Regions from separate parts of the Tenacibaculum piscium genome, predicted to be linked through region 1. Evidence: riboswitches for the same ligand, from Rfam matches in the RefSeq annotation. Region 1 holds a riboswitch; the other holds the start of a gene.
What was found. A riboswitch is a leader RNA that binds a small molecule or an ion and turns the genes downstream of it on or off. The one in region 1 is predicted to bind S-adenosylmethionine.
Positions count from the first base shown of each region.

Region 1 (15,132 bases):
GCGCTAATAAATCCTTTGGAATATCATCATAAATTTCTAACATCGCAGGATTTACAATTCCGATATTCATCCCTGCTTGAATCGCATAATATAGAAAAACCGAGTGCATTGCTTCTCGCACGGTATTATTTCCACGGAAAGAAAAAGACACATTACTAACGCCACCACTTACGCTTACGTTTGGCAAATTTTGACGCACCCAACGAGTTGCTTCAATAAAATCGATGGCATTTTTTCGATGTTCTTCCATTCCTGTAGCGACAGGAAAAATATTCAAATCAAAAATAATATCTTCGGATGCAAAGCCTACTTTATCAACCAAAACACGATACGAACGTTCAGCAATTTCGATACGTCTTTGATAAGTATCAGCTTGCCCAACCTCATCAAAAGCCATAACAATTACCGCCGCTCCGTATCTTTTAACCTGCGTTGCTTGCCAAATAAAATTTTCTTCGCCTTCTTTTAAAGAAATAGAATTTACAATACTTTTTCCTTGTACAACTTGTAAACCTGCTTCAATAATTTCCCACTTTGAGCTATCAATCATCAGCGGAACACGGCAAATATCAGGCTCGGCGGCAATCAAATTTAAAAAACGAACCATGGCTTGTTTTCCATCAATCAAACCATCATCCATATTAATATCGATAATTTGCGCTCCGCCTTCTACCTGATGCCTTGCAACGGCTAATGCTTCTTCAAATTTTTCTTCTTTTATCAATCGTAAAAACTTACGAGAACCTGCAACATTGGTACGTTCTCCAACGTTAATAAAATTGCTATTTTCATTTAAAACCAATGGTTCTAAACCCGATAAATGCAAATATTTTTCTTGTTTAATTTCTTGTTTTATAGGCATTTTCTTGGAGGATATTTAGTTGCTAATTGGGCAATTACAGCAATATGTTCTGGCGTTGTTCCGCAGCATCCGCCGATAATATTTATCAGATTTTTCTTGAAATATTCTTCAATTTGATCTGCCATTTCTTGAGCAGTTTCATCGTATTCGCCAAAAGCATTTGGAAGTCCAGCATTTGGATGCGCCGAAATTGCAAAGTTAGTTTTCGATGCGATTGCTTCTAAGTGAGGTTGTAATAAATTAGCGCCTAAAGCACAATTAAATCCTACGGATAACAGCGGAATATGAGAAATAGAAATTAAAAAAGCTTCGGCAGTTTGCCCCGACAACGTTCTTCCGCTGGCATCGGTAATTGTACCGCTTAACATGATTGGAACGTCTATTTTTCGGGCTTCTTTTACTTCTTCAATGGCAAATAATGCCGCTTTTGCGTTTAGGGTATCAAAAACAGTTTCTACTAATAAAATATCGCAACCGCCATCTAAAAGTGCTTCCACTTGTTGCTTATAAGCGATGCGTAATTCATCAAAAGTAACGGCTCTATAGCCAGGATCATTTACATCTGGCGACATACTTGCGGTACGATTTGTTGGACCTATTGAACCTGCTACAAATCGTGGTTTATGCGGTTCTTTTTGGGTAAATTCATCGGCAACTTCTTTGGCTATTTTTGCTGATTGATAATTTAATTCATAGACTAAATTTTCCATTTGATAATCAGCCATCGCAATTGTTGTCCCTGAAAAAGTATTGGTTTCTATAATATCGGCACCTGCTGCAAAATATTTTGCATGGATTTCTTTTATAGCTTCGGGCTGTGTAAGGGAAAGTAAATCGTTGTTTCCTTGCAACGATGTTGGATAATTTTTAAAGCGTTTTCCTCGGAAATCTTCTTCGGTAAATTTATACGCCTGAAGCATCGTTCCCATTGCTCCATCGAGCACTAGAATACGTTTTTGTATTTCTTGATAAATGTTTGACATTCCTGATATTATTGGTAGAAGCTATCAGGAAAAGAGGAGGAAAAGTTCTTTGCCGTTATCTCTCTTAAAAAGCTGTAATTTTGTAATAAAACAGTTTTTAAGTAGAATTTAGCACCTTCTTTATTTGATTAATTTGAAAATTTTAGAATTTTTAAATTAATCAAATAAAGGGTTGCTAAGGTTTCTTTGGGTCTAATCCCTCCACCTTTCTTGATAACATTCTTATTAAATTAATGAACTAATAAAGTGCAAATTAACGAACTTTTTTTATTTTTTATAAGTATTTTGATAATTATTTTTAAGAGCCTGTTTAAAAATTAAATAAAAACCAAATTCTCGTCATTCTGAATTTATTTCAGAATCGCATAAAGAGAAGAACTACGGCAAATCAGGATGCGAAACTGAAATAAATTCAGTTTGACGGATGCGATTTTTCAAATAAAATGTTTTTAAATGAAATTTAAACAGGCTCTAATAAATCTTGTATTTTAATAATTATACAAATTTGATGATAAATATCGATCACCGATATCACAAATAATAGCGACAATAATTCCTTCTTCAATCTGCTCTGCAACTTGCAAAGCAACATGCACAGCACCACCGCTACTCATACCGCCAAAAACACCTTCCTGACTCGCTAATTTTCGGGTCATATTTCTAGCTTGATTTTCACTTACTTCTAGTACTTGATCTACTTTTGAACGATCAAATATTTTTGGTAAATATTCTTTTGACCATTTTCTAATTCCAGGAATACTTGAACCATCGGTTGGTTGTGCTCCAATAATTTGAATGTTTGGGTTTTGTTCTTTTAAATAGGTAGAAACACCCATAATAGTTCCTGTAGTTCCCATTGCCGATACAAAATGTGTTACTTCACCTTCGGTATCTTTCCAAATTTCAGGGCCTGTAGTTTTATAATGTGCTTTCCAATTATCGTTATTTTCAAATTGATTTAGCATAAAATACCCTTTTTTATAGCGTAATTTTTGGGCAAAATCTCTTGATCCTTCAATTCCTTCTTCTTTTGATGTTAATATAACTTCTGCACCATAAGCTCTCATGGTTTTTATACGTTCTTCTGTAGAGTTTTCAGGCATTACTAGGGTCATTTTCAAGCCTAATACATTTGCTATAAATGCCAATGCAATCCCTGTATTTCCGCTAGTTGCTTCGACTAAATGATCTCCTTTTTTAATATTTCTTCGGTTTAATGCCTCTAAAATCATATTGTAAGCAGCCCTATCTTTTACGCTTCCTCCAGGGTTATTTCCTTCTAATTTCAAAAAAAGACGTACGCCTTTTTTATCCAAAATATTACTAACCTCTACTAAAGGCGTATTTCCAACAAAGTCGGTTATTTTTTTTGCTTTCATAATTTAAACTTTATGTAATGAAACAATTTTATTTTCTGTTTGATAAATAACTAACGATTTTGGCGGTACTGATTCGGTAACACACACATTAGCTCCTATTACACTGCCTTCACCAATTATAACATCGCCACCTAAAATAGTCGCATTGGCATAAATAGTAACGTTATTATCGATGGTCGGATGTCTTTTTGTTTCCGCTAAACTCTTTTTCACCTGAATACCTCCTAAAGTAACTCCTTGGTAAATTTTTACATTATTTTTTATCAATGTGGTTTCACCAATAACAATTCCCGTGGCATGATCTATAAAAAACGAAGCGCCAATTGTAGCTCCTGGATGAATATCGGTACCTGTTAATCCGTGCACATATTCGCTCATCATTCTTGGTAAAGTAGGCACTTTTAAACGGTACAATTCATGGCTTAAACGATACACTGCAATAGCATGAAACCCTGGATACGCCAAATAAATTTCCTCTAAGCTTTTTGCTGCTGGATCTGTTTTTTCAAAAGCAATAGCATCTAAATCTAATTCTCTTCTTATTTCTGGTAATTTATCTTGAAATGATTTCCAAATTTCAGGCGCATTTTTTATTTTTAAACGTCTTGTTATTTCAAAGAAATTTTCAGTAATACGTTCTTTATTCTTTGCCTTAAATTCTTGATCGAACAAGGCATAAAATATTTTTTTGGTAAAAACTTCAACAGTGTCTTTTAAACAGATATTATAGTTTTCTAGTGGTTTTTCTATTGTACTCATTACTTCTCAAATTCTCAATTACCAATATAATTAATTGTTTTATTTGCTACTTTCACTTATTTTAAAAGTAGCAAATATAACATTCTATATAACTCGTAAAATTATGCTTTTATTTTGAGATTTAATGGAATTAATTTATCGCTTTTACAACTGCTTTTGGCGCTTCTTTTCGAGTTCCATCAAAACCATCAATACCGCCTACTGTGGTGTATTTCATTACGTATTTTTTATCTGGATAAATGATTTTAAACGCACTCTGACACATTAAAGTTGCTTCGTGAAAACCGCATAAAATTAATTTTAATTTCCCAGGATACGTATTTACATCGCCAATGGCATATATTCCTGGAATATTTGTTTGATAATCTAAAGAATTATTAACTTTAATTGCATTTTTTTCAATTTCTAAGCCCCAATTTCCGATAGGTCCTAATTTTGGTGATAAACCAAATAAAGGTATAAAATGGTCGCAGTTTAATGTATATTCTTCTTTATCTTTTTCAGCAATCACAACGCCTTCAACATGATTCTGTCCAACAATTCCTTTTATTTCCGCAGGTGTTATTAAGTTGATTTTTCCTACATCTTTTAATTCTTGTACTTTATCAACAGAATCTAAAGCACCACGAAATTCATTTCTTCGGTGTACTAAAGTGACCGATTTTGCAATGTCTGTTAAAAAAATTGACCAATCTAAAGCAGAATCTCCACCACCAGCAATTACCACGTTTTTATTGCGATATAATTCTGGTTCTTTAATCATGTATTCCACGCCCTTATCTTCAAAATCAGCGATGTTTGGAATGGGTGGTTTTCTTGGTTCAAAACTTCCTAAACCTCCTGCAATTGCTACTACGGGTGCTTGGTGTTGTGTTCCTTTATTGGTGGTTACCAGAAAACTTCCGTCTTCTTGTTTCTCGATAGTTTCGGCACGTTCGCCTAAGGTAAATCCTGGTTCAAATTGCTTGATTTGTTCCATTAATTTATCCGTTAAATCACCTGCTAAAATCTCTGGATACGCAGGAATATCATAAATCGGTTTCTTTGGATAAATTTCTGAACACTGACCTCCTTGTTGTGGCAATGCATCAATTAAATGACAGCGTAATTTTAACAATCCTGCTTCAAATACAGTAAATAATCCTGTTGGACCTGCCCCTATAATTAGAATATCTGTTGTAATCATTTTTTAAGTATTTAAACCTCCTCTTTTTTTAAATAGAGGAGGTTTTCTTTGTAGTTTACGAGTTGCGTTAGTGATAGAGCGGTTTGTTTAAGCTCTTTTTTAAATTTTTTCTATTTAAAAAAAAGCGAGTAGCGAAAGCACGCCCGAACGCCCAAAAATAATATGTTTGTAGTGATTAAAAAATGATAAAAATCAGTTTTTAGGCTACATTAATTACCTCTTCAATAACGGGTGCATACTTTTTTATAGTTGCTTCAACGCCATTTTTTAACGTCATTTGATTTACAGAACAACCACTACAAGCACCCTCTAACTGAACTTTTACAATATTGTTTTCAATAGATAAAAGCTTGATATTTCCACCATCACTTACTAAAAAAGGACGGATTTCTTCTAAGGCTTTTTCTACATTATGCTGTATCTCTGTTGCTGTCATACTCTTGCTCTTGAATTATTACTCTTGATTATTTGGTACTACAACCACTCATCGTAGTTATACGAACTACTTCAGTAGCTGGTAAATTTTCATTTCTTTTTAACAATTCAGCAACCATTGCTTTTGTTACGTCTTTAAAGGCATTTTCTAGCGGCGTATTTTCTTGTAAAGCCACTGGATGTCCTACATCGCCCGACTCACGAATACTTTGTACTAATGGAATTTCACCTAAGAAACTTGTTTTAATATCTTCTGCTAAGTTTTTAGCACCGCCTTGACCAAAAATGTAATATTTATTGTCTGGTAATTCGGCTGGTGTAAAATATGCCATGTTTTCAACAATTCCTAAAACAGGTACGTTAATGCTTTCTTGTTGAAACATTGCAACTCCTTTTTTAGCATCTGCCAAGGCGATATTTTGTGGCGTACTTACTATTACCGCTCCGTTAATTGGAACTGCTTGTACGATTGATAAATGCACGTCTCCTGTTCCTGGAGGTAAATCGATCAATAAGAAATCTAATTCGCCCCAATCTGCATCAAAAATTAATTGATTTAAGGCTTTTGATGCCATTGGTCCACGCCAAATTACTGCCTGATCTGGATCAGTAAAAAAACCTAATGATAATAATTTTACGCCGTAATTTTCAACAGGTTTCATTTTTGAACGCCCATCTACTTTTACAGATAATGGTTTTTCTTTTTCAACATCAAACATTAAATGTTGTGATGGTCCGTACACATCGGCATCTAAAACACCTACTTTAAAGCCCATTTTAGCTAAAGAAACCGCCATATTAGCCGTAATGGTAGATTTCCCTACACCTCCTTTTCCAGAAGCTATCGCTATAATATTTTTGATATTAGGAATTACTTTTCCTTTAATTTCGTTCGGATTTTCTTTTTGAACAACCTCCACTTTTACATTCACTTTTACGTCAAGGCTGTCATCAACATTTGTGTGAATTGCTTTGATTATTTCTACCTCAGCTTTCTTTTTTGCTTGTAAAGAGGGGTTTGAAATGGTTACATCAACAATTACTTCTTTACCAAAAGTAACGACGTTTTTTATGTTTTCACTTTCCACTAAACTTTTACCTTCTCCTGGAGCCGTTATAGTTTCTAATGCTTTGTATATATCTTGTTTTTTAAAACTCATTTGAGTATTTAATTTAGTTAATGCTAAGTTACAAAGATACATTTTAGCCCGCAGAAAATAAAGGGTTTAGATTGTGAAAATTTATGACGTAATAATTCTATTTTATAGTTTATCTTTAGTACAAGAAATATAAAATTATTTAGAGTTTGTTTAAGAGCCTGTTTAAAAATTAAAGAAACTGTCAGTTCGAGTGATTTTTTTCCTTCAAAAAAATTGTATCGAGAACTTTTTTAGTATAAAATTCATTAATATAAAAGAATTCAAATTCTCGATACAATTTTAATTCCTTTTAGTCATTAAAATCACTCGAATTGACAAGAATCATCAAAAAAAGGAAAGAACTACGGCAAATCAGGATGCGAAACTGAAATAAATTCAGTTTGACGGATTCGATTTTCTGTTTTCTTGCTATAAAACTTTTTTTTGATGAAATTTAAACAGGCTCTAAATTTCATCTGAAAAAAATATAGTGGCAAAAAATGGCGGCAAGGGGTTAAAACCCCTTGTTAAAAGGAGCTAAAAAATGTGGCAAATGAACATGAGAAACTGAAATAAAAATCCCTTTGACGCATTTTTATTTTTAAAACAAGGGGTTTTAACCCCTTGTCATGCTGTTTTGACGTTACAGCAATTTTTGGAATAAAAATTTAAACAGGCTCTTAGAGTTTGTTTAGATATAGAATTAGGTTTTATTACAGATAAAATTATATTAAGTGCATAATTTTCTTAATAAAAACAAAAACAGGATTAAATCAATACTGATTTAATCCTGTTTTATATCATTTATATTTTCTTGAACTTTAACTAAAAAGAGCATTACAATTCATCTATTGGATTCCAAAAAAGAGTTTCGAAATCTTGTATTTGATTTTCAAGCACAATAATTCCTTCATTTTCTAATAATTGCTGCATCAGGTTTGTTCCCTCAAAATGATGTTTCCCTGTAAGTAAACCGATTCGATTTACCACTCTGTGTGCAGGAACATTTTTATCATGTGAATTATTCATTGCCCAACCTACCATTCGTGCAGATTTGGCTGCTCCTAAATACCTTGCAATTGCGCCATAACTGGTTACTCTTCCGTAAGGAATTAACCTTGATACTTCGTACACTTTTTCGAAAAAATTATCATTTTTACTCACTTGAAGTAACGTTAATATTTTAACTTAAAACGGATATACGTAATTGGTTTCCCTTTTTCTAAATATTGTTTTTCGTAAAAAGTTTGCGTAGAAGTTACTTCTTCTGGTGCACCTTCATTTACATACACATTATGGTTTGCATGTAAAATTTCATGTCCTTCCCCGTGTATTAAACCTAAAGTATATCCGTGCATAAATTCGCTATCGGTTTTTAGGTTCATAATACCACCTTCTTTTAAAATATGATCGTATCTTTTTAAGAATGCGGTGTTGGTCATTCGATGTTTTGTACGCTGATATTTTATTTGCGGATCTGGAAAAGTTATCCAAATTTCATCGACTTCATTTTCTGCAAAAATGTGGTCAACTAATTCTATTTGTGTTCTAATAAAGGCAACATTTTGCAAATTATTTTCGATAGCAGTTTTAGCGCCACGCCAAAAACGTGCCCCTTTAATATCGATACCAATAAAGTTTTTAGCTGGATTTTTTTCAGCTAAGGCAATAGTGTATTCTCCTTTACCACAACCGAGTTCTAAAACAATAGGATTATCATTTTTAAAAAATGTGTTCCATTTTCCTTTTAGAGGAAAATCTCCTATTACTTCTTCTCTCGTAGGTTGAAGTACGTTTGGAAACGTTTCATTTTCTTTGAAACGTTTCAATTTATTTTTGCTTCCCAATATGTCTATAAATATGTCTGTAAATTAAGCTTTATCTTCTGTTCCATTTTTTCGGAAACTCAATGATTGTGACATCCAGTATCCTAATAATAGAATTAAAATAAAAACAAACACCCAGTTAACGGCATTTGAAGTCCACCATCCGGCATCTTGTTTTGCTACTTCTAATCGCAACCATTTGAAAGGCTGTAATATAAAAGTAAATAAATCGCCAATTAATCTAAAAATATTTAATCCTACCATAACTTGATTATCTTTATGTTTGCAAAAGTATAAAAAGAAACTATGTTAGCCAATTTTTTCGGTAAATCAAAACCTGTTAATTTCATCGTGCTTTTCGCACTATTTTTAAGTTATTTTTCTGTTCATCTATTTTCGACTAACATATCGTTAAAAAGTGCAGAAGAATTGCTCGGTTTTCTGATTGTTTTCGGAATTTTCAACTTTATAATTGCCAAGAATAACGTAACGTTTGATAACTCTTATGCTTTTTTATTTTTCGTATTACTTATTGGTTTTTTTCCTGATGTGATAAAGATTAATCCGCTATTTTTAGCTAGTTTGAGTATTTTATTTTTTTCACGAAAAATTTACAGCCTACAAGTGGCATCAAACAAGTTTTATAAATTATTTGACGCAGGTTTATGGCTTGGAATTTCCTTTTTACTAGCACCTTATACTGCTTTTTTTGCACTATTATTATACACGGCAATTTATGTACATCAACAAGTAACGTATCAAACTATTTTACTTCCTTTATTGGGTTTTGGAGCGGTTCTTTTCTTGTTTTTCACGTATTGTTTTTGGGTAGATGAAACGTTTGTTTTCCTATCTCTTTTTGATTGGAATTTATCATATAACATCGATTTTTATCAACAGGCAACTTATTTATTTCCTTTATTATTTATAGGAATTGTTGTTTTTTACGCACTTTTATTGAAGAGTCCGAAAGCGTTATCGGTGTTAAATACGTTTAAAAAAAATTGGATCTTACTTTTTATTCATTTATTAATTTCATCATTTATTATTATTTTAACAACGCCAAAAACAGGAACTGAACTACTTTTGATGTTCTTTCCTGTTTCGATAATTTTGGCAAATGGCTTGGAGTTATTTCAAAAAAAGTGGATTTCAGATGCTGTTATCCTATTATTTTTGCTAGGAACAATACTTATGAACATCTTATAAATAAGTTGTTAACTATTTATAAACGGCTTATCAACAACTTATAAACATCTTAAAAATAGCGTATCAGCTAAGAGCCTGTTTAAAATTAAATAAACTGTCAGTTCGAGTGATTTTTTCCTTCAAAAAAACTAAAAACCAAGGCTAATCAGGATGAGAAACTGAAATTTAAACAGACTCTTTATTATTAATTAATAATAATTAGATTTTTGTTCCGAAAGCTAAATCACCAGCATCGCCTAAACCAGGTACGATATATCCTTTTTCGTTTAATTTTTCATCAATATCGGCAATCCACAATTCGGTATTTTCAGGAAAATAGCTAGAAATATGTTTAATTCCTTCTTCGGCACCTAAAACGGCTACAATTTTAATTTCTTTAGGCGTTCCAAATTTCTTAATTGCTTGATAAACGGCAACTAACGAACTTCCTGAAGCAATCATTGGATCGATAAGCAGTACGGTTTTACCTTCTATGCTTGGCGAGGCGAAATATTCTACTTTAATTTCAGATTTTTCATCATTATTTGGGTGATGTCTGTAAGCGGAAATAAATGCATTTTCAGCGTTATCAAAGTAGTTTAACAAGCCGTTATGTAAGGGGATTCCAGCTCTAAGGATGGAACATAAAACGATTTCATTTGTTGTTTTATTAACTATTTTTTTTGCTAAAGGGGTTTGAATTTCTTGAGTTTCGAAGGATAATTTTTTACTTAATTCGTATCCTAAAATTTCTCCGATTCGTTCAATATTTCTACGAAAACGCATCGAATCATTTTGCACGGTTACGTTTCTTATTTCTGATAAAAACTGGCTTAAAATTGAGTTTTCTTTAGCTAGATGATAAATTTTCATGGTTCAATAATTTAGGCAAACTTACAAAATCAACCTGATTGATTCTTAGTTAAAAAAATATTAATCAGTCTTAATAAATTCTTTTATTTTCTGAAGAAGTTCTTCTTTTTGTTCGATATGTGGCATGTGTCCGCAGGTTATTTTCACCAAAGGAGTTTGTGTTCTGTGGGCTTCTTCGACAATATTTTCATACGATAAGATTGTATCATTTTTTCCTGCTATTATCAATTTTTTTTTGATATTTTTCAGTACAATTTCTTTATTATTTCGCAATTGCATTCCTTTTGTAGCGTTTATATACCCTTGAAAAGGTGTTTTTAGAGCTTCTTTTTTGAGTGCTTCAATTTCGATAGAAAACTGTTTTTTAGCGACTTTATTAAATAAACTTGAAATTGCTATTTTCACCAAATTTTGATAATTGTTTGTTGCTATTTTACAGGCTTTTGAACGTAATTTTTTTCGTTCGGGGCTATCTTGTTGTGCGGTTGAATTTAGCAAACAGATTCCTTTTATCTGCTTTGGATATTCCTCTGCAAAAGCTAAAGAAACATAGCCTCCCATGGAGTGTCCAATAATATAAGATTGCTTGATATTTAAGTATTTTAAAACAGCTTTTACCGCCAGAGCCATATCTTTCATGGTATGAATATCTCCGATACATTGTGTATTTCCGTGTCCTAATAAATCGATAGTAATTACTCGATTTGTTGTTTCTAAATGTAGTGAAATATGCTTCCACATCTTGGAATTTTCGAGAAAACCGTGTAATAAAACAACGGGGATTCCTGTGCCAGAATCTGAATACGCAATAGCAGTATTTTTATAGCGAATATAGTTTTGCATGTCTCAAAAATAGGATTCTTTTTTTGAAGTATTATCGTAATTTTTTCAATATTTTTGTGTCTTTTTTTTGATGATTTATCATCAAAAAAAACGAAGCAAATTAATAAAATTAAAATCAAGATAAAAATCATCAACATAAATTATAAATACATTAATCAAAATGAATAAAACAACTAAAACCAAAGATATATACGTTACAGGTTTTGCCTTATTTTCGATGTTTTTTGGGGCAGGAAACTTAATTTTACCTCCTTATTTAGGAAAAAACGCCAGTGATTTATGGGGTTGGGTAACTATTGGTTTTTTTATTACTGCAGTTTTCATTCCTATTTTAGGAATTTTAGCGCATGCAAAATTACAAGGTACTATGTATGATTTTGGTAAAAAAGTATCTCCTACTTTCAGTAGTATTTACTGTTTACTTGTTTATACAATTGCGGTAGCATTGCCTTCTCCTAGAACAGCTTCTGTAACACATGAAATGGCAATCGCTCCTTATTTTGAAGTTAGCTCTTTGATTACAAGCTTACTATATTTTAGTTTGGTTTTTATTTTTGTCATGAACAGAAATAAAGTACTCGATTTATTAGGAAAATTCCTAACACCTTTAATTATAGGAATATTACTAATTATTATTTTTGTAGGAATCTTTGTAGCGCCTACAACAATGAATCCATCGATATTTGATGCACCTTTTGTGAGTGGTTTATTAGAAGGATATCAAACTTTTGATGCTATTGGAGCTGTGGTTGTTGGAGGTGTGTTGGTTGTTTCGATGAACTTCAATAAAAATACTTCTTTTGAAGCAAAGAAAGATTTAATTACCAAAGCAGGTTTTATTGCTGGTTTTGGGCTTTTAATTATTTATGCGGGACTTATTTATAACGGTGCATTATTTAATACTGTTTTTAGTGATGATGCGACACGTTCGGAAGTTTTAAGTGCATTAAGTTCACAAACTTTAGGTAATATTGGAACTACATTTTTAGGTGTTTTAGTTGGTTTGGCATGTTTTACCACGGCGGTTGGGCTTATCACAGGTACTGCAGATTATATAAAAGGAATTTGTAAAAATTCTCCAAAAGCTTATATGGCAACGGCTATTTTTGCCTGTGTTGTGGGTATTTTAGTGGGTCAGTTTGATGTGAAATATATCATCAACATTGCCTTGCCTGTGTTGATGCTTATTTATCCGACCACTATTGTTTTAATCATTTTGAACCTACTTACTGAAAAATATACATCAGGAATTGTTTTTAAAGTTGTTGTTTTTATTACCTTATTTTTCAGTATTCCTGATTTCTTAGATTTTATTATTGATAAAGAACATTTAGCACCGATTAAAGCATTTATTCCGCTTTCAAAAGAGCATTTAGGTTGGGTTTTACCAGCGATTATCAGTTTTATTTTAGTCAATGTTTTTCAATCAAAAAATAGCATAAAATAATATACTCATAATTAATTATCTGTAAATAAAAAACCCGTTATACATCTTTTAAAAAATGTAAAACGGGTTTTTTATTTAATTTTCTATTGTTTTTTTTCATCAAAAAAAGATGAACTTGCTAAAATCGATATCCTAAATTAAGCCCAACTCTCGGCACAATTTCTGGCGATTCAGAGGTAAACATATTTCTACCCAAACCCGCATATATATCGACCACAAAACCACCTGAAGATACATATTTCGTACCAAATGCCAATCCTAAAGCACCATCGGTATATTTTTCGTATTCTTTTTTATCAGAACCAACTAAATCTTTTTCATTTTCACCACCATTAATTCCCATAAAAACTTCTCCAAAATAATTCCAATTGCTATTATCGGTAAAATAATGACGAAAAAAAGGCGTAATCATCCACTCTTCATTGTATCTAAAATCTTTGGATTTTTTCTCAAAATTAAGCAATGTTGAAACTCCTATGGAAGAACGTTCTGTAGTATAGTATTCGTAAGAAACAGATACTGTTTTAAGGGCTACAGCATTTAGAAAATCGGCTTTAACTTCTTGTTGTGCTTGTGCAAATGAGCCGATAAAAAGTACGGTTATTAAAAGTATTTTTTTCATGATTTTATACTATTTTACAGCAAAAATACAGTTTATTTTTTATTAGGAACACCCGCAATTTGTATTGCAATTATTTTTTTGATATTTTTTTTGATGATTTTTATTTTTCATCTTTTTGATAAAAAATTTATTCAGTAAAAAAAGCACTGCTAAAACTAGGGTTATATAGGTTAAAATTTCTTGCATTAACGTAATAGTTGATAGGCTACAAAAGCCGATAAATATGCCAAAGTTCCCATTCCGATAAGCTGTAACATTGGCCATTTCCAGCTTTTCGTTTCTCTTTTAACGATTGCGAGCGTTCCCATACATTGCATTGCGAAGGCATAAAATAGCAATAAAGAGATTCCCGTGGCAAAATTGAAGCGTTTTTCACCTGTTTCATGATTTATTTCAGAAGCCATTTTTTGTTTGATCGTCGAAATATTATCATCATTATTCTCGACACTATAAATGGTTGCCAATGTTCCGATAAACACTTCTCGCGCGGCAAAAGAAGCGATTAATCCGATCCCTATTTTCCAATCATATCCTAAAGGTTTTACCATTGGTTCGATTGCTTTTCCTGCCATTCCGATATAGGATTTCTCCAGTTTTACAGAGGCGATTTTTTGTGATAATTCGGTTTTTGATAATTGCTGATTTGCACTATTTTCTGTAACATTTTTTTCAGCATTTTTAAAGTCCGAAGCACCATTGGAAGCCAAAAACCATAATATAATTGAAATGGCGACTATTATTTTTCCTGCTCCGAATACAAAAGCTTTTATTTTTTCTAGCACATCAAAAAACACATTTTTTATCGATGGAAATTTATAATTAGGCATTTCTATGACAAATAATGCCGTATTTTTTATATCTAATGTTTTATGTAAAATATACGCTCCAAGAATTGCCGAACCAAAACCAAGTGCATATAACCCTAATAATGTCAAGCCTTGTAGGCTTAAAAAGCCAAATAATTTGGTGTCAGGAATTATCAAAGCGATTAAAATAGCATACACAGGCAAACGTGCCGAACAAGTGGTAAATGGCGTAACTAAAATCGTAATTAAACGCTCTTTCCAACTGGTAATGGTTCGGGTTGCCATAATTGCAGGAATCGCACAAGCTGTTCCCGATAGCAACGGAATTACACTTTTACCGCTCATTCCAAAACGACGCATAATTTTATCCATCAGAAAAACAACCCGACTCATATAGCCTGATTCTTCCAAAATAGCGATGAATAAAAATAAAATAGCTATTTGTGGAATAAAAATAAGTACTCCACCAACCGCAGGAATAATTCCATCAGTAAGCAAATCGGTGAACATTCCTGAAGGTAAATTAGCTTTGATAAAAGCAGTTATATCGGCAAATAAACCATCAATAAAATCCATCGGAGCCGATGCCCAATCAAAAACCGATTGAAAAATCAACAGTAATAATCCGAAGAAAATAAAATAACCCAGTATTTTATGTGTGAAAATGGTATCTAATTTTGAACGAATATCCGTTGCTTTTGAAATATCAACTTGATAGGTTTTTTGTAAAATAGCATTGATTTTCTGATACCGATAAATCGTTTCTTTATGTTGATATTTTTTC
Region 1 is NZ_JAJGWR010000004.1:231,903-247,034, reverse strand. Features, by position in the region: gene metH (methionine synthase) at 1-862, opposite strand, end outside; gene L0U72_RS08975 (homocysteine S-methyltransferase family protein) at 853-1,845, opposite strand; SAM riboswitch class I at 1,898-2,065, opposite strand; gene cysM (cysteine synthase CysM) at 2,334-3,224, opposite strand; gene epsC (serine O-acetyltransferase EpsC) at 3,228-3,983, opposite strand; gene L0U72_RS08960 (NAD(P)/FAD-dependent oxidoreductase) at 4,114-5,169, opposite strand; gene L0U72_RS08955 (NifU family protein) at 5,369-5,605, opposite strand; gene L0U72_RS08950 (Mrp/NBP35 family ATP-binding protein) at 5,634-6,764, opposite strand; gene L0U72_RS08945 (MGMT family protein) at 7,581-7,907, opposite strand; gene trmB (tRNA (guanosine(46)-N7)-methyltransferase TrmB) at 7,919-8,590, opposite strand; gene L0U72_RS08935 (DUF6341 family protein) at 8,615-8,833, opposite strand; gene L0U72_RS08930 (DUF6427 family protein) at 8,876-9,778, shown strand; gene upp (uracil phosphoribosyltransferase) at 9,977-10,630, opposite strand; gene L0U72_RS08920 (alpha/beta fold hydrolase) at 10,691-11,473, opposite strand; gene brnQ (branched-chain amino acid transport system II carrier protein) at 11,634-12,920, shown strand; gene L0U72_RS08910 (DUF3575 domain-containing protein) at 13,039-13,542, opposite strand; gene feoB (ferrous iron transport protein B) at 13,728-15,132, opposite strand, start outside.

Region 2 (15,132 bases), on a different contig from region 1:
TTTCTTTCTTTCAAGTACTGATTTTGTGTTTTCTATAATTTGATTAATTAAAGTTCCCCCCACTAATCCTTTTCCAAAAATGGCGATATTTATTTTTTTAGCAACTCCAAAAACCTGTCCGTGAATAACGTTTAAAGCTTTATGTAATTGCTGTTTTTTAACAACTAAACTCACATTTTTCCCTGAAATTGTGTTGTTAAAAAGCAACGGAACAATTTGATTTTTAATCAACGCATTATACGAATGATGAAATTCACTTAAATCTTGCCCAATAATTGAAATCACCGAAACATCGGCTATAATTGAAATTTGATGTACATCTTTGGTATAAAAATCACTTTCAAATTCTTGCTCTAATGCCTTTATAGCTTCTTCGGATTTACTTTTATCGATCACCAAACCGATGCCTCTTTCCGAAGAACCTTGCGACACAATACTCACACTTATTTCTTTATTACTTAACGCTTTAAAAATACGCGCATCTACGCCAACTTTTCCTAATAAACCTCTTCCTTCAAAATTTAATAGAGCAACATTATCTAAAACAGCAATCGATTTTATGCCTTTTGAAGTTGTTTTAGCCCTAATTAAAGTACCTGAATCGTTGGGTTTAAACGTATTTAAAATCCGAAGATTGATATTTTTTTCCAATAACGGGCTTATTGTTTTTGCATGTAAAATGGTAGCTCCAAAATTGGCTAATTCATTTGCTTCAGAAAAAGAAAGTGTTTCTATTTTTTGAGCATCGGCAACCAAATCGGGGTTTGCGGTAAAAATTCCATCAACATGCGTGTAATTTTGCAATTCATCAGCATTTAAAAAATTCGCCAATAACGATGCTGTATAATTACTTCCATTTCGTCCTAAAGTAGTAGTTTCTCCTTTTAAATTAGAGGCTATAAAACCTGTTACAATAGTTACTGTATTGTTATTTTTCTTAAAATATTTTTGTACATTTTCTTTTGATATTTTTATAATTGGCTGTGCATTTCCAAAATTTTCAGCTGTTTTTAATAGCTTTCTGGCATCGGTAATTTTTGCTGATATCCCTTTTTGCGTTAAAAGTTCAGTAACTGTTTTTGCTGATAAAATTTCTCCTTGTGCTAGAATTTCATCTTTTATTTTTGGGCTAAAATCACCTAATAAAAAAACACCTTCAAAAAGTTTTTCTAAATGTGTAAATTCTGATGAAAAATCAAGCAGTGGCGTTAATTTTGATTGCTCAAATTTAAAAGCTTCAAACTGCTGTTGATAATTTTCATTTTTAGCGGATTTTTCTAAAATTTCTTCTAGTTGATTTGTTGCATTTCCTCTTGCCGAAACAACTACTGCTATTTTTTCTTGATTATTTATTTTTTCTTCAATAATAGAAATCACATTGCTAATTCCGTTATTTGACAACGATTTTCCTCCAAATTTGATTATTTTTATGTTCTTATTTTTTAATTTTGGATTAAAAATTGGGCTGATTATTTTTTCTAATTGCTTGTATTCCATTAAAAAAGCATCGTGTCCGTGTACCGAATTTATTTCATTGTACGTTACATTATCATGTACTAAAGCGAGTTCTTTTTGCGTTTCTCTATTTTCTTCGGCGGTAAAAAACAAATCAGAATCAACGCCAATAATATGAATATCGGCTTCAATTTTTTCTAAAATATCGGCATTATTTTGTCCTTTGGTAACATCAATCGTTTTTAATAATTGATTCATTAATTTATAGGATGCCAACTGATAGCGTTCCTGTAATTTTTCACTGTGATGCAACAACCAACTTTCGACATTAAATATTTCAGAATTTTCCTTTTTTGAGCGATGAAAACGTTCTTTAAAAGATTTTGGCGTTCGGTAACATAGCATAGCGTGCATACGAGCATCATGTACAGGATTGCTTGAATTCACTAAAAATTGTTCTTGAATTTGACAATTTGCAATTAACCAATCGGTAGCTTTCCAATCGGTGGCTATTGGAATGAATTTTTGAGTTATTTTAGGATTTAAAACCGCCATTTCCCAAGCAATTCCACCGCCTAAAGAACCACCAATTAAAGCAAATAATTTTGTTATTTTCAGTTTTTCTAATCCTTTTAAAAATAGTGTTGCAATATCTCTAGCGATAAAATTTTTATACGCATCAATTAAAAAACCATCGTAGCCATTTCCAGGAATATTAAAACATAAAACTGTATATTTAGTCGTATCAATAGCTTTATTTTTTCCGATTAAATCTTTCCACCAGCCATTTTTTGGATTTGCAACATTGCTATTTCCTGTTAATGCGTGATTGATTAAAACCACGGGCGCTGTGCCTAACTCTTTGCCAAAAACTTCATAACTTAAAGGGATTTTTTCGAAAAAAAGTCCATTTTCTGTCGTAAAGTTGGTAATATTTATCTGTAAAAGTTGCTGTATTAACATATTATATTTTTAAAAAAGAGCTGGTTAAATCATTTTTTAAATCCTCAATATTTTCTAATCCTACAGATAAACGAATTAAATCACTGCTAACACCTGCACTTTGTTGTGCTTGTTCGCTTAACTGTTGATGCGTGGTGCTTGCAGGATGAATAATTAAAGATTTTGTATCGCCAATATTGGCTAATAATGAAAATAATTTTGTAGTATCCGCCACTTTTTTAGCCGATTCATAGCCACCTTTTACGCCAAAGGTTACAATACCACTTTGTCCTTTTGGTAAATATTTATCTGCTAATTTTTTATATTTACTACTTTCCAATCCTGGATAATTCACCCAAGCAACCGCTTCTTGATTTTCTAACCATTTGGCTAATTCCAACGCATTTTCACTGTGTTTTTTAATTCTGATGTTTAAGGTTTCCAATCCTTGGATAATATTAAACGCATTTGTTGGGCTTAATGCGCCACCAAAATCACGCAATCCTTCTAAAATTAATTTAAAAGTATAAGAAGATGCGCCTAAAACATCATGATAAACCAGCCCGTGATATCCTGCAGATGGTTCTGTAAATTCTGGGAATTTACCATTTGCCCAATTAAAAGTTCCTGCATCAATTATTGCGCCTCCTAAAGACGTTCCGTGTCCGCCGATATATTTTGTCAATGAATGAATTACGATATTTGCACCGTGCTGAATCGGGTTTAATAACGCTGGAGTTGCTACGGTATTATCAACAATAAAAGGAACTTCGGCTGTTTTTGCATGGTTTGAAATTGCTTTTAAATCTAACACATCTAACTTCGGATTTCCTAAAGATTCAACAAAAAAAGCTCTGGTATTTTCTTGTACTGCTTTGCCGAAATTATCAGGATTGGAAGCGTCAACAAAAGTGGTTGTAATTCCTAATCTCGGTAAAGTAACGCTTAATAAATTGTACGTTCCTCCGTACAAACTGCTCGATGCCACAATGTGGTCGCCTGCTTTTAATAAGGTTAATAATCCTGTTGCAATTGCCGCCGTTCCTGATGCGAAAACTACCGCTCCTATTCCACCTTCTAAACTCGCCAAACGGTCTTGTAAAATCTGATTTGTTGGGTTGTTTAATCGGGTATAAATAAAGCCCAATTCTTTTAATGAAAATAGGTTTGCAGCATGCTCAGAATTGTTAAAAACATACGATGTTGTTTGGTAAATTGGCACCGCGCGTGTTCCTGCGGTTTGTGTTGCGTCGTGTCCTGCGTGTAAGGCGTTTGTTGCAAATTTTTGTGTACTCATTTTTCTTGTTTTTTGAAATAATTAAAATTAAAACAAAAGTTACCTGCACCTAATTATTTTGATGCGCTTACTCGAAAAATGTTATGAAGAAATATAACAATTACAGCGAAGTAATTGTTTTTGAGTTATCTATCCAATTTTAGATAAATGAATCTAAAATTAAGTAGAATTTAGCACCTTCTTTGACTTAAACAAAGGGTTGCTAAGGCTTCACAGGGTCTAATCCCTCCGCCTTTCTTGATAACATTGTCAATAAGTTATTGAACTTTGTGAGGGCAAATATTCAAATATTATATTTTAATATCCTAATTTATTTTGATTTATTTTTAAAAACATCTATTTAGAAACACTTTAACATCAAAAAAACATCGCTCTTAGAACGTTATAAATTTTATTTTCATAAACTTAACAGGCTCTGAATAATCTATTTCTTAAAAAAATGTGTAGAAAAATTTTTATATTCAAGAATCAAAAAGTAAGATTACCCGTATCTTTATCTTTTTTAAACGCAAACTTTCAAGTAACATATATTATGACATCAGAAAAAAACATAGCATCTTATAAAACAGGATATTTCCCTGTTTCTCACGGACACGAACTTTATTTTGAATTATATGGAAATCCAAAAGGGATTCCTGTACTATTTTTGCACGGTGGTCCTGGAGCAGGTTTTGGAGAAAAAGACAAGCAATTTTTTGACCCAGAAAGATATAATGTGCTGTTTTTTGACCAACGAGGAACTTCAAAAAGTAAGCCTTTTGGAAGTATTGAAAATAATACCACCCAACTTCTTTTGGAAGATATTAATGCCTTATTGGATTATGTAAATTTCGAAAAAGTCTATGTTTTTGGCGGTTCTTGGGGAAGCACGCTTTCACTTGTCTATGCAATTCATCATCCAGAGCGTGTTTTAGGATTGATTATTCGAGGAATTTGGTTGGCAAATAAATACGCTTTTGACCATTATATTGGCGGTGGAATTAAAGAATTTTTCCCTGATGTTTGGAATCGTTTTAATAAATTAGTTCCTAAAGGTGAAAACCCTGTGGATTATTATTTAAAAATGATGACTTGCGATGATGAAGAAATCAGCAATAAATATGCGTATGAATGGGCTTTTTATGAAATGTCTTTTTATACAATTAACAAAATTACCGATACCGAAGAAGTTTTAAAAACCTTTTCGTATAAATCAATGGCGATTTTAGAAGCGCATTATATTAAAAATAATTGTTTTATTTCGGAAGATTTTATCATGAATAATATTGATAAAATTAAAGATATTAAAACCGCAATTGTTCACGGACGTTATGATTTTATTTGTACGCCAATTCAAGCTTTCAGATTGCATGAAAGTTTAAATAATTCAACATTAAATATTGAAAACGCAGGACATTCTTCTTCGGATGAACAAAATAAAATTGCGTTAATTTCAGAATTAAAAAGAATTACTTCTTAAAATCATTTTTCATACCTGTTTCAGTAAAGAAATCAAAAAAAACAAGCTTTAAAATACCTGATTTTTAACTTTTTGCAGTTAAAATAGTATCGTTATTTTATTGCTGTTATTTTGACCAAATTTTAACCAAAGTCAAAAGAATTTCCTTTTATTATTAAGATATTTGCATTGCACTTTTAAAACCTTTGCAATGCAAATAAAAATATCAAAAACAACCATACCGCTACTTTTATTGGTAGGATTTTATCCGTTTATGAGTTTCGCTCAACAGCTAAACCCTGTTTTAAAAGAACTTATCAATAAAGGATTACATAAAAGTCATACGGCTAATATTTATAATTTAGATGCCCAAAAAGCTAAAATAGATCAAAAATTAGCAAAATCGGTATTTTTACCCAATGTTACTTTTAACGGAAGTTTTGTACACTTAAACGAACCGATTACTTTTGATAACGATACGCAAAACCTTTTAATGGGAACACAAAAATTACTCATTAAAGAAGCAATCGGTATACCATTTAATAGCGCAATTCCAAGTAGTATTCCTATAAAAAATGTACCAAATCTTCAAGATGAAAATCTTTTAAAAGCGGCAGTTGATGTTGATTGGGTATTATTTAGCGGATTTCAAGCAAGCAACGCCTTAAAAGCAAGCAAGCACAAAGAGGCTTCTTTAACTTATTTGGGAATTGCAGAAAAAGATAAAATCGCCTTAAAAATTATAGAAACTTACGATCAATTAGCCTTGGTCTATGCTTCTAAAAAAGTACTAGCCATTTCTGAAAAATACTTAAACGAACAAGAACATTTTGTGAAAAAAGCGATTGAAAATGGCTTAGCAACGCCTATCAGTCGTAAAAAAATTGAAGTAGCACAGCAACAATTAGCTTCTAAAAAGTTAGCTTTTAATCAAAATAAAACTTTATTAATAGCAGTTTTAGAACAGCTTACTGGCGAAAAAATAAGCCATTTAAAATTGATAAATCCACAATTATTTCCACTAACTTTTAATCAAAATTTATTAGAAAATAACTTTAAAAATACAAATGATACTCCGAATGAAATACGTAATGAAATAAAAGCCTTAAAAGAAGCTGAAAAAGCAACACTTTATAAAGCTAAAATGGAAAAAAATAATTTCATTCCTAAAATAGCCCTAAAAGGACATTATGAATTTTTAGAAGATGATTTATCATTATTAGACCCGAAATGGTATGTAGGCGTTGGCGTAAAATGGAACGCTTTTGATGGTTTTAAAACAACTTTAAACAGTAAAAAAGCGCTTATTGAAAACCTAAAATATAAAGAGCAACGCAAACAGGCGCAAGAAATGATTGCTTTAAGCCTTGTAAAAGCAACACTCGATTATGAATCTTCCGTTCAAAATATTACAATAAGTGAAAAAGAAATTGATTTGACAAACGCCACTTATAATATGATAAATACACAATATAAAAACAATTTAGCCCCAATAAATGATGTCCTAGATGCCTTAACCGATTTAGAAAAAGCAAATTTTAAATTACAAGAATCTTATTTTAAGCAACGAAGAGCCATTACAAACCTGTTACACGCAAAAGGAATTCTTACTTCTTTTTATAATTAATACTCAAAAAAAAATGAATTTATTTAAAACTATTTTTATTGGAGCCACGGCATTAATATCACTTAATTCATGCACCAACAAGCAAACAATTACTCCATATAAAGGAAAAGTGAAGTTTGAAACCATGTCTATTAGTAGTAAAATAGCAGGGCGAATTGGCAACATATATGTAACCGAAGGACAAGATGTGAAAAAAGGAGATACCTTAGCTTTTATTGATATTCCTGAAGTAAATGCAAAAATGACGCAAGTAAACGGTGCTATAAAAGCTGCTAAAGGACAATTAAAAATGGCTTTTAATGGTGCCACAAAAGACCAATTAATTCAAATTGATGGAAAATTAAACGCAGGAAAAGCACAGTTAGAATTTGCGCAAGAATCTTTCAATAGAATGCGTGCAATGTATCAAGATTCATTAATAAGCCAGCAACAATTTGATGAAGTGAAAATGAAATTAAACATGGCAAAAGCACAAGTAACTGCCATAGAAGCAAAACGAAATGAAGCTAAAAATGGTGCCAGAACCGAGCAAATAGATCAAGCAAAAGGACAATTAGACCGTGCTATGGGTGCCAAGCAAGAAGTGCTTTCTGCAGCGAGCGAAAAATACATTATTGCGCCTACCGATATGTCAATAGAAACAATTAGCTTAAAGCAAGGCGAACTACTTTCGCCTGGTTACACTTTATTTAATGGCTATAAAAAAAGCAGTGTATATTTTCGTTTTACCGTGCCAGAATCAAAAGTATATAACTTTAAAACAGGTGCGCCAATTACGCTTATAAACCCGTATACAAAAGAAGAAATTCAAGGTAAAATTATCGCCATAAAACAGCTTGCTAAATATGCTGATATTACCAGTACCGCTCCTTTATATGAATTATCAGAAGCTATTTATGAGTTAAAAATAATTCCTTTAGATAAAAATATCGAAAAAACAGGTGAAAATAACGAGCAAATATTCTATCTAAATGCCACTGTTTTAATTAAAGAATAAAAGCATGAAAAAATTTATAAGATTATTAAAAATAGAGTTTTCACGCATCTTTTCGAACAGCGTGTTACTTGCTATTTTCTTTGGAGCGCCTATTTTATATGGAGTATTATTTGGTTTTGTGTATCAACAAGCAAAAGTAATAAACCTGCCGATTGTTATTATAGATCAAGATAACAGTCCAACAACTGACAAAATCATTGATGCTTTTAATGACAACGAAGGCTTAAAAATTAAAGATATAAGATATACGCCTGGCAATATTAAAGCAGAAATGCCAACCGAACAATATGTAGCTGTTATTACATTTCCTACAGATTTTGAGGCAGATGTTTTACAAAAACGACATCCTGAAGTACGTGTAGATTTGAATATGGCAAATATTTTAAACGCTAATACGGCTAGTAAAAATATTCAATCGGTACTAATGACTGTAAATGCAGGAATTGAAATTGAAGGACTTAAAAAACAAGGATTACATCCTGAACAAGCTATAAACGCTTACGAAAGTTTTAAAATAAATTTCAACAAATTATATAATTCAACAGGAAATTATGTAACGTTTATGCTTCCAGGATTGCTTGCTGGGATTATGCAACAAATTATATTTTTGGCAATGGCTTTGGTTTTTGCTAGAGATTTTGAAGATGGTTATTTTTCAAATTTAGTGAAAGAAAGTAAGTGGTCTTTGTATCATATTGTCCTTAAATCTACGCCTTTTTTTCTGATGATTCCTATTATGTGGACGGTCGTTAGCTTCTTTATTCCGTATTTTAATATTGATGCAGAAATTTATAGTTTTCCGATGTTAGTTTTAACTTTTTTAGTAACCTTATCATCAATGAGTATTGGAATGTTATTTTCTATTGCTTTTCAAAATCAATTAAAAGCAACCGAATTATTAATGGTTATTTCAACGCCCGCCTTTGTTCTTAGTGGTTTTACTTGGCCAACGATGGCGATACCAAATGCGATTTCAAATATTGCACAATATATTCCGCTTACTCAATTTTTGAGTGGCTTTCGAAAAATTGCCTTTTACGGAGGAAACCTAGCCTCTATTAAGCCTGAAATTTTAATGTTATTACTGATAAATTTTGTTGCTTTTTTTCTAATGATGGCATTACTTCAATATAAAATATTTTCGCACACTAAAAAACAAAAAAAGGTTTTAGATAATTTAGATGCTTAAATATCTTCAAAATTAAAACACTTGCGTAAAAAAACCTCCAAACTGTAATTTACAGCAACTTGGAGGTTTTTATTTTTTATAAAATAGCTTATTTTGATTTTCTAAACATCAACCAAAAACCGATTAAAACAAGTGGAATACTTAATACTTGCCCTGTGTTTAAAGAATTGAAAACCCAATCTTCTCTGCTATCAACTTGTGCTTTTTTCAAAAATTCAATAAAGAATCGCAATGACCATAAAACGACCATAAACAATCCAAATAAAAATCCTTCTTGCTTCTTTTTATCTGTTTTCCAATAAAAATGCCACAAAGCAAAAAACAACGCTAAATAACTAAACGCTTCATATAATTGCGTTGGATGACACGCCACAGTTTCTCCTGCTCTTTTAAAAATGACACCAAAACTACTTCCTGTTGGTTTTCCGTAGATTTCAGAATTAAAAAAGTTTCCTAATCGGATAAAAAAACCTGCCAAAGCAACGATAATTCCTACTCTATCTAGAATAAATAACCATGGTTTTTGCAAATGTTTTTTGGCGTAAAAATACAAAGCTATCGGAATACCAATCGCTGCTCCATGACTTGCAAAACCTGTGAAACCTGTGAATTTCCAAGAACCATCGGCTAATTGTTTCATCGGTAAAAATATCTCTAATAAATGGTTTTGATAATAATCCCAACTATAAAAAAACACATCACCTAAACGCATTCCTACCAACATCGATACGAATACATACATAAATAATGGATCTAATTTTTCGGCAGGAATGTTGTCATTTATAAAAATTTTCTTCATTAAATGAAGTCCTAATACAAATACGGTAACAAACATTAAGCTGTACCAACGAATACCGAAGCTTCCTATTTTTATAATTTCAGGGTCTAAATCCCATACGATGGATAAAAAATTCATGTATTATTTTATTTTATGTCATTACATTAAAACGACTATTATTTATTTTCTTTTTTTGACACAGGCTTTTCAGGCACTGGATCATACCCGCTTCCACCCCACGGATGACAGCTAAAAATTCTTTTCAAGGCTAACCAACCGCCGCTAAATAATCCATGTTTCTGCAATGCTTCTATGGTGTAACTAGAACACGTTGGAGAATATCGACAGCTTGCGGGTGTAAATGGTGAAATTGCTGTTTGATAAAATCGCACCAATAAGATAAACGGATAAGCTAAAATTTTCTTCAAGTTTTTATCTTCTTTTTAATGGCTATTTTCTTAATTGATAGAAAAACTTGTTCCGTCTTTTCCATCTTTTAATTGAACGCCTAAAGCTAACAATTCATCACGAATTTGGTCAGATAATGTCCAATCTTTATTTTCACGTGCTTCTTTTCGTAGCTTGATTAATAATTCAACAACACCATTTACTTTATCCGAAGAATTTCCTTGAATTGCTTGATTCATCAATCCTAAAACATCAAAAACAAAAGCGTTTAGAGTTGTTGTAAATTCTGATAAATCTGTTTGGGTTAAACTTGCGGTATTTTCTTTTATTTGATTGATTGTTTTTACAGCTTCAAATAAATGAGAAATTAATACAGGCGTATTAAAATCGTCATTCATGGCGTTATAACAGTCTTTTTTCCATTTCTGAACATCAAAAGTAGACGTATTTCCTGCTTCAATTTTTTCTAAGAAGTTTACTGCTTCCATTAATTTTGAATGTCCTTTTTCTGATGCTTCTAAGGCTTCTCCTGAAAAATCTAAAATGCTTCTATAATTGGCTTGCATATTAAAAAAACGAACGACACTTGCTGAAAAAGCTTTTGGTAAAATGTCATTTTCTCCTGATAAAATTTCATTTGGTAAAATAAAATTCCCTGTTGATTTTGCCATTTTCTGACTATTTAACAATAACATATTGGTATGCATCCAATAATTTACAGGCGAAACACCGCTACAGGTTTGCGATTGCGCTATTTCACATTCGTGATGCGGAAATTTTAAATCCATTCCACCACCGTGAATATCAAATTTTTCACCTAAATATTTCGTACTCATTACTGAACATTCTAAATGCCAACCAGGAAAACCATCGCTCCAAGGCGAAGGCCAACGCATAATATGACGTTCATCAGCTTTTTTCCAAAGTGCAAAATCTTGTGGGTTTTTCTTATCCGATTGTCCATCTAAAGTTCGAGTATTATGAATGGCATCTTCAATTTTTCGTCCTGAAAGGATTCCGTAATTACCCGTTTCATTATATTTTAACACATCAAAATATACCGAACCATTTACTTGATAGGCAAAACCTTTTTCGATGATTTCTTTAATCATTTCGATTTGCTCGACAATATGTCCTGTTGCCGTTGGTTCGATACTTGGTGGTAAAAAATTGTAGTTTTTTAAAACATCATGAAAATCAACCGTATACTTTTGTACCACTTCCATCGGTTCAATTTTTTCTAAACGTGCTTTTTTAGAAATTCTATCTTCGCCCTCATCGGCATCGTTTTCTAAATGCCCTGCATCAGTAATATTACGCACATAACGCACTTTATACCCCAAATGCAATAAATAACGATACACAACATCAAAAAACATAAACGTTCGTACGTTTCCTAAATGAGCATTGCTATACACGGTTGGTCCGCAGACGTACATACCTACGTATCCGTCGTTTACAGGTTTAAAAAGCTCTTTACTTTTTGATAAAGAATTGTATACTTTTAACTGATTTTCTTGATATAATTTCATACGAAAAATGACTATTAATAGGTGCTAAAGATAAGTAAAAGATAGGTATTTTATAAAAAATAATGAATTGGAATTTTAGTGAATTTTATGTTAAATAAAAACAAGATAATCGTTAATTATTTTTTTGATTCCTTGCCTTTTGAAACCTATTTTAGTTCTAAATTTACTTTTCTGTTTTTTCAGATTTTAAACAGGGATTCAAAAACAATATAAATGCAAAATAATACCTTAACTTGGCAAGATTTTATCAAAATAGAAATGCGTATCGGAACGATTATGAGTGCCGAAATTTTTAAAGAAGTGAAAAATCCTGCGTACAAAATGCAAATTGATTTCGGTGAATTTGGCATTAAAAAAACATCGGCACAAATCACCAAATTATATACGCCAGAGGAATTAATCGGAAATCAAATTATAGCGGTTATCAACTTTCCTAAAAAACAAATCGCCAACATGATGAGCGAATGTTTAGTATTAGGTGCCATTGGTGATAGCCACGAAATTTCTTTAATTTCTGCGGATAAAAAAATGAAAAATGGAACACGAATCGGATAAAATTACAACAACATAAAAAATGTTTATCAACAAAGCAACGTGTGATATTCACATAGGTAAAAGTGCTGGAAAAAACTTACTTAGTGATATTTACAAAGCCAAAAAATCAGTAAAAATTGTATCACCTTATTTATCTGCTTCTTTGGTTCGAGAACTCATCAAATTAAAAAATAGAAAAATAAATATCGAATTAATTACATCCGATACTATTGAAGATTTTAAAGGAGATGCAGACAAAAATATTCATCAATTAATCATTCAACATAAAAATAAAAACAACATTCCTAAAAAATGGCAGGCTTTTTCACAAATCATATTATTTAGTATTCTTGGAGTTGTAGCTACGATGCTATATGCTTTTTATCAAACCGAAGATGTAAGAATTGCTGTTGGATTTATCCCTATAATCATTTTACTTATTAGTTATATTTCTGTTCGAAAAAAAGCTAAAAAGAAACAGAAAAACAGGTATAAATATTCGCAACTTTTTCCTTTTAAAGTATATATGTCGCCTTACAAATCAAAATTAAGCGATTCTTTTATTCATAGTAAAATTTATATTATTGATGATAAAATTGCGTATTTAGGTTCGTTAAATTTTACGGTAAGTGGTTTTAAAAATAACTACGAAACAAGTATCAGAACTGAAGATTCTAAAGCAATTCGAGAAATTAAAAAAGAGTTTTATCAATTATTTAATCATTCGGATTTGCATGAAAAAGACATTCAACTTTGGGGAGCCGAATTGTATGAAACTACTAAAAAATAAATTTTAGAAAAAGTACAAAAACTAAAAAACATACATAAAACACAAAAAAATGACAAAATTATTTTTATCCATCAGCTTAATTGCGATCGCCACGCTTTTTACTTCTTGTAAAAAAGAAGAAAATAAACAAGAAAATCAGCAAAAAACACAAGAGAAAAGAACTGCGTTAAAAAACACCGCATTTACGAAAGTTTTAGAAGATTATAACCAAGGGAAATTCAACTTAAACCCGATTAATGCGACCAATGCTGGTGATAATCGCTTTAATGATAAATTTCCAAATAGTTTATCGGAAGCGTATCAGCAAAAAAATAACGCTTTTTATACTGATTTTAAAGCAAAAATACTTGCTTTTAAGGAATCGGATTTAAGCGAAAGTGAGCAAATGAGCAAAGCCGTTTTAGTGTGGGATTGCGATATGGCACTAGCACAAAACAGTTTTAAGAATGATATTTTAATGCCGATAAACCAAATGTGGACGGTCAATTTAACGATGGGAACTTTTGCAAGTGGTAGCGGTTCACAACCTTTTGAAACCGTAGAAGATTATCAAAATTGGCTAAAAAGATTAAACGGATATCATATTTGGTTAGAAAATGCGATGAAAAATATGCGTCAAGGAATTGCGGAAAACTATGTGTTACCAAAATCTTTGGTTTTAAAAATAATTCCACAATTCCAATCATTGGCAGAAAGTAATATCAAAAATCACTTGTTTTATACGCCGATAAAAAACGTACCAAATACTTTTTCAGATGCTGATAAAAAAATAATAACTCAAGATTATGCAAAAATTTTAGAGGCTAAATTAATTCCTGTTTTTAAAAAAATGTACACTTTCTTAAAAACAGATTATTTAAAATCTGGTAGAAAAACCAGTGGAATTGATGCGATTCCAAATGGAAAATCATATTATGCACACGCCATTAAAAATTACACGACTACCGAAATGACTGCTGATGAAATTCATGAATTAGGATTGCGTGAAGTGGCACGTATTTTATCAGAAATGGAAAAAGTAAAAAAGGAAGTAGGTTTTACAGGAAGTTTAAAAGATTTTTTCAATGATGTTCGTGATAATAAAAAATTAATGCCTTACAAAACGCCGAAACAAATTATTGCTAATTTTAATGCGATTCATGCTAAAATGAAACCGCAATTAGCCAAATTATTTGGGAACAAACCCAAAACACCTTTTACGGTTATGCAAACCGAAAAATTCAGAGAAGCATCGGCAAGTGCTGAATATAATGCGGGTTCATTGGACGGCACACGTCCAGGTGTTTTTTACGTACCAATTCCTGATGCTACAAAATACAATGTATTTATGGACGAAGCATTATTTTTGCACGAAGCCATTCCAGGGCATCATTATCAGGTTTCATTAACGCAGGAAAATGATGATTTACCAGATTTCAGAAAAACCTTATGGTACAGTGCTTATGGCGAAGGTTGGGCGTTATACACGGAAAATTTAGGAAAAGAATTGGGTTTATATAGCGACCCTTATCAATATTTTGGAATGTTGGGTATGGAAATGCACCGAGCAATTCGTTTGGTTGTTGATACAGGGATTCACGCCAAAGGTTGGAGTCGTGAGAAAGCCATTCAATATTCGTTGGATAATGAAGCGGAATCTGAAGTGAGTATTATTTCAGAAATTGAGCGTTATATGGCGAATCCAGGACAAGCGTTATCGTATAAAATTGGTCAATTAAAAATTAGCGAATTAAGAGCAAAAGCGAAAAAAGAATTAGGAAATAAATTTGATATTCGTGAATTTCACCATCAAATTTTAGAAACGGGTTGTATTCCGTTGGCGTTGTTGGAAGATAAAATCAACAAATGGATTATTGCGAGTAAATAAAAAAATTAGAACTATTATAAAAATCTCTTCTGAAATTGAGGAGATTTTTTTTTGGAGCTATTTCCCGCTTTCCGCACTCGCTCTTTTTTTTGAAGAAAAATCAAAAAAAAGGAGCTCAAACAATTGCTTCAATCGGGGCTAAGCTTATTTACTAAATTTCGTTTTTCACTATTTATTCATTTTTTGTTTTTTTTATTTCTTTAAAAAGTTTATTTTAATAGATTTTAAGAGCATAAAAAAATCTTCATATTAAATTAATCATAAAAGCAATGACAAAA
Region 2 is NZ_JAJGWR010000002.1:408,805-423,936, forward strand. Features, by position in the region: gene thrA (bifunctional aspartate kinase/homoserine dehydrogenase I) at 1-2,418, opposite strand, end outside; gene L0U72_RS05960 (O-acetylhomoserine aminocarboxypropyltransferase/cysteine synthase family protein) at 2,420-3,694, opposite strand; SAM riboswitch class I at 3,817-3,941, opposite strand; gene pip (prolyl aminopeptidase) at 4,134-5,153, shown strand; gene L0U72_RS05970 (TolC family protein) at 5,344-6,759, shown strand; gene L0U72_RS05975 (HlyD family secretion protein) at 6,773-7,756, shown strand; gene L0U72_RS05980 (ABC transporter permease) at 7,761-8,945, shown strand; gene lgt (prolipoprotein diacylglyceryl transferase) at 9,034-9,861, opposite strand; gene yidD (membrane protein insertion efficiency factor YidD) at 9,900-10,151, opposite strand; gene cysS (cysteine--tRNA ligase) at 10,182-11,663, opposite strand; gene L0U72_RS06000 (tRNA-binding protein) at 11,877-12,218, shown strand; gene L0U72_RS06005 (phospholipase D-like domain-containing protein) at 12,238-12,987, shown strand; gene L0U72_RS06010 (DUF885 domain-containing protein) at 13,037-14,854, shown strand; gene L0U72_RS06015 (TIGR01777 family oxidoreductase) at 15,124-15,132, shown strand, end outside.
Region 2: another riboswitch for S-adenosylmethionine. It lies ahead of L0U72_RS05960 (O-acetylhomoserine aminocarboxypropyltransferase/cysteine synthase family protein); the one in region 1 lies ahead of L0U72_RS08975 (homocysteine S-methyltransferase family protein).